DNA from 2 places in the Lysobacter sp. CA199 genome. Region 2 is predicted to be linked to the other one. Evidence: riboswitches for the same ligand, from Rfam matches in the RefSeq annotation. Region 2 holds a riboswitch; the other holds the start of a gene.
The links. A riboswitch is a leader RNA that binds a small molecule or an ion and turns the genes downstream of it on or off. The one in region 2 is predicted to bind S-adenosylhomocysteine.
Positions count from the first base shown of each region.

Region 1: another riboswitch for S-adenosylhomocysteine. It lies ahead of ACTOWJ_RS13790 (ATP-grasp domain-containing protein); the one in region 2 lies ahead of ahcY (adenosylhomocysteinase).

Region 1 covers NZ_JBQJIL010000007.1:104,538-106,733, forward strand. The annotation lists gene ACTOWJ_RS13790 (ATP-grasp domain-containing protein) at 1-772, opposite strand, end outside; S-adenosyl-L-homocysteine riboswitch at 785-864, opposite strand; gene ggt (gamma-glutamyltransferase) at 1,317-2,196, opposite strand, start outside.
Region 2 covers NZ_JBQJIL010000010.1:114,081-116,276, reverse strand. The annotation lists gene ahcY (adenosylhomocysteinase) at 1-1,313, opposite strand, end outside; S-adenosyl-L-homocysteine riboswitch at 1,376-1,452, opposite strand; gene ACTOWJ_RS19055 (prolyl oligopeptidase family serine peptidase) at 1,961-2,196, shown strand, end outside.

The DNA.
Region 1 (2,196 bases), on a different contig from region 2:
GGATCTGCGGCGTCGGCGCGGTCGGATCGGAGGTGCCGCCGAAATAGGTCTGCACGCGATAGTCGTCGGCGCCGGGTTTCTTGAGCACGGCGTGGCTGTAGACGCCGCCGAAGAACAGCAGCGACCACTCGCCCTGTTCGACGATCTGCGGCATGAACGGCTGCACCAGATAATCGAGTTCGCGCGGCAGCGCCGCCAGTGCCTGTTCGAACGGCGCGCTGCCGATGCAGCCGCGCACCGTATGCCAGGCGCCGCCGCTGACGCTGGGCTTGACCACCACCTCGCCGCTCATCGCGGCCAGCGCCGTCGACAGCTCGCCGCCGCGCGCCAGTACGGTCGGGATGATCGGAACGTCCTGCGCGGCCAGATCCAGCAGATAGCGCTTGTCGCTGTTCCAGATCAGCAACGGCAGCGGATTGACGATGACCGCGCCGAGCGACTCGATGTGCGCATACCAGGCGAGGAACTGGGTGTAGTGCTGGAAATAGTCCCAGGTGCTGCGCACCAGCAGCGCGTCGAACGCGGACCAGTCCACCGACGGATCGTTCCACATGCACGCGGTGGTCTCGATGCCGTGCGCGCGCAGCGCATCGACCAGGCCGGCGTCGTCGGGATCGACCTCGGGATGGACTTTCGAGGTGACCAGCGCGATCGACAGGGCAGGATCGAACCGCAGCGGTTCGGCGGGGTGGGAAGACGCGACCGACCCGAGTCCGCTCGATGCGGTGTCGGGCGACAGGTCGGTGGGAGTTGCGGTATTGGACGCAGGCATGACGCCTCCTTGATCGGGAGGGCGCCCTTGGTCGGCATCGCGGACCGAGCGTGGCGGAGCGTGTGGGCTCCGTCGCAGCACCCCTCGGCCCGGACTGCGCGGCGCCGCGTGGGCGCTTGCGCAACTGGATCGCATCGTATTGACGACGATGCGCGCTTACTGTCCGGCAGCCGCTCGGCGGGTGTCAATACGAACGGCGGTATCGGCGCGCATGGCATGCGAATTCGCGAAAGCTTAGCGTGCCGTTTTTGACGGGCGCAAAAATCTATCGTCGAAAGCGACGCAATGGCTGGCGAGGCGACTGCCCATGCCGTCATTTCCGCGAAGGCGGGCTCTGCTTTATTTCGGCGGAGCCGAACATCCAGAGACTTCAGCGTCGTCCATCCAGTCCGTCATTCCCGCGAAGGCGGGAATCCAGAGACTTCAAACGTTCTCGCACGAAAGGCCCTGGATTCCCGCCTTCGCGGGAATGACGAGCAAAAGCAAAAGCCTTAGGCAAAGCCCCAAAGCAAAGCCTCAAAGCAAACTCTCCCGGCAACGCCCATCAATACCCAGCCGCCTGCCCGTCCTTACGCGACTCGCTCGCCCCGATGTAACCGCCGTTCGGATTGACCATGATCGCCTGATAGCCGCCGTAGGGCCCATGCGCGAACCGCACGCTGTGGCCGCGGCGCATCAGCTCGCGCACGGTTTCGTACGAATAGCCGGTTTCCAGATCCAGCTCGCCGCCGTCGCTCATCACCGTCGCCTGTCCGGCCGGTTCGGTCGAACCGTCGTGCTGGATGCGCGGCGCGTCGCCGGCTTCCTGCAGGTTCATGCCGAAGTCGATCAGATTCATGATGATCTGGGCATGGCCCTGCGGTTGCATCGCGCCGCCCATCACCCCGAACGACAGCCACGGCTTGCCTTTCTTCGTCGCGAAAGCGGGAATGATGGTGTGGAACGGCCGCTTGCCCGGCGCGAAAGAATTGGGATGACCCGGCTTGAGCACGAACTGCTCGCCGCGGTCCTGGAAGATGAAGCCCAGCCCCGGCGGCGCCATGCCGCTGCCCATGCCTCGGTAGTTGGACTGGATCAGCGACACCATCATGCCGTCGGCATCGGCCACGGTCATGTAGATGGTGTCGCCCTGGTCGAGCTGCGCGGGCGTGGCCGGCTGCACTTCCTTGAGCGCCTTGTCCAGCGAGATCAGCTTGCGCCGCTGCGCGGCGTAGTCCTTCGAAATCAGCTTGGCCACCGGCGATTGCTTCTCGAACGCCGGGTCGGCGTACCAGCGCGCGCGGTCGGCGAAGGCGAGCTTCTTGGCTTCGGCGAACAAGTGCACGTGCTCGACGCTGCCGAATCCGTACGACTTCAAGTCGTAGGCTTCCAGCAGATTGAGAATCTGCAGCGCCGCGATGCCCTGGCCGTTGGGCGGAAGTTCC
Region 2 (2,196 bases):
TAGACCTTGGGCTCGTAGCTGTCCTTGTTCGCCCACAGGTCGATCTGCGCGAGGGTCTGGTTGGAGAACGAGTTCGACATCACGAAGCTCGGGTGGCCGGTGGCGCAGCCCAGGTTGACCAAGCGGCCTTCGGCCAGCAGGAAGATCGAGTTGCCGGGCGCGCCGTTGGAAGCGGGGAAGGTGTACTTGTCGACCTGCGGCTTGATGTTGAGGTGCTTGGCGCCGGAAGCGACCAGCGCGTCGACTTGGATCTCGTTGTCGAAGTGGCCGATGTTGCAGACGATCGCCTGATCCTTCATCTGCGACATATGCGCCAGGGTCAGCACGTCCTTGTTGCCGGTGGTGGTGACGTAGATGTCGCCGCGGCCGAGGGTGCTCTCGACAGTGTTGACTTCGAAGCCTTCCATCGCCGCCTGCAGGGCGTTGATCGGGTCGATTTCGGTGACCACGACGCGGGCGCCGTAGGCGCGCAGCGAATGGGCCGAGCCCTTGCCGACGTCGCCGTAACCGCACACGACCGCGACCTTGCCGGCCAGCATCACGTCCATCGCGCGCTTGAGGCCATCGGCCAGCGACTCGCGGCAGCCGTAGAGGTTGTCGAACTTGGACTTGGTGACCGAGTCGTTGACGTTGATCGCCGGGACCAGCAGGCCGCCGGCCTCGGCCAGCTGATACAGACGGTGCACGCCGGTGGTGGTCTCTTCCGAGACGCCCTTCCAATCGCGCACGACGGTGTGCCAGAAGCCCGGACGCTCGGCGTGCACGCGCTTGAGCAGGTTCTTGATCACCTGTTCTTCGTGGTTGCCCGACGGGGTGTTGACCCAGCCGTCGCCGTTTTCGAGCTCATAGCCCTTGTGGATCAGCAGGGTCACGTCGCCGCCGTCGTCGACGACCAACTGCGGGCCCAGGTGCTTGTCCGCGCCGCTGCCCGGGAAGGTCAACGCTTCGAGCGTGCAGTCCCAGTATTCCTCCAGCGATTCGCCCTTCCAGGCGAACACCGGGGTGCCGCTGACGGCGATCGCCGCGGCGGCGTGGTCCTGGGTCGAGAAGATGTTGCACGAGGCCCAGCGCACGTCGGCGCCGAGGTCGCGCAGGGTCTCGATCAGCACCGCGGTCTGGATGGTCATGTGCAGCGAGCCGGTCACGCGCACGCCCTTGAGCGACTGCGCGGCGGCGTACTTCTTGCGGATCGACATCAGGCCCGGCATCTCGTGCTCGGCGATGTCGATTTCCTTGCGGCCCCAGTCGGCCAGGGAAATGTCGGCGACCTTGTAATCGCCTTCGGTCGAGAAGGTTTTGGGTACTGCGTTCATCGGGAGGAGCTCCAGTTCTTTGGGGAGCCGGCGGGAATGCCGGGTCCGGCGAGTCGTTGGACTCAAACCGGGCGCCGTTGCTGCCTACACCTCGCCGAGCCTGGCCGTGGCATACACGGTCGCAGCGCCCCTCGGCGGGCTGAGCGGCCAGTATATCGCGGCGGGTATGGCGGCCGCACGACGGGTGGGGTGGCCAAGCCGCGGGGTGCGGGGGTCGTGGCGGTAGGGTGGGTTCGTGGTTGGCGTGATTTCGCGGTCGCGGCTTGCGCCGCTCCTACAGTCGGACCTCGCGGACTGCACGGCGCCCCTGTAGGAGCGGCGCAGGCCGCGACCGCGCCACTTCGACGACCGCGAACGCCCGCCGGCCCGCGCCGACTGTGGACAGTCGGCCGGCGTCCCGCGACCCGCTGCGACAGTGCCGCCGGGCAGCCCCAATGGCATACGCCGGGCGTCGCCGGGCCGGGCTAAGCTCGGCCCCTGGCGGGCATGCCGAGCGGTATGCGCCGCACCGTCTTTCATTCCACCAGGATCGCATCGCAATGAAATCCAACCCGCGACGTCCCGGCCGCGACGGCCTGTTACCGCCACGCCTGCGCCGCGGCGGCCTGTTGCTGAGCGTGTTGGCGCCCGCTCTGGCCTTGGCGCTGATGCCGCAGGACGCCTCGGCGCGCACCGCCAAGCCCGCCGCCGCGCCCGCGCCGCAGACCCTGGCCGACGGCTACCAACTGCCGCCCAAGGCGCTGCAGGCCATCGCCGACGCGCCGCGCGCGCCGACGCTGTTCCTCAGCCCGCGGCGCGACACCGTGGCGATGGTGCTCACGCCGTCGTTGCCGGGCATCGCGGTGGTCGCGCAGCCCGAACTCAAGCTCGCCGGCCTGCGCAT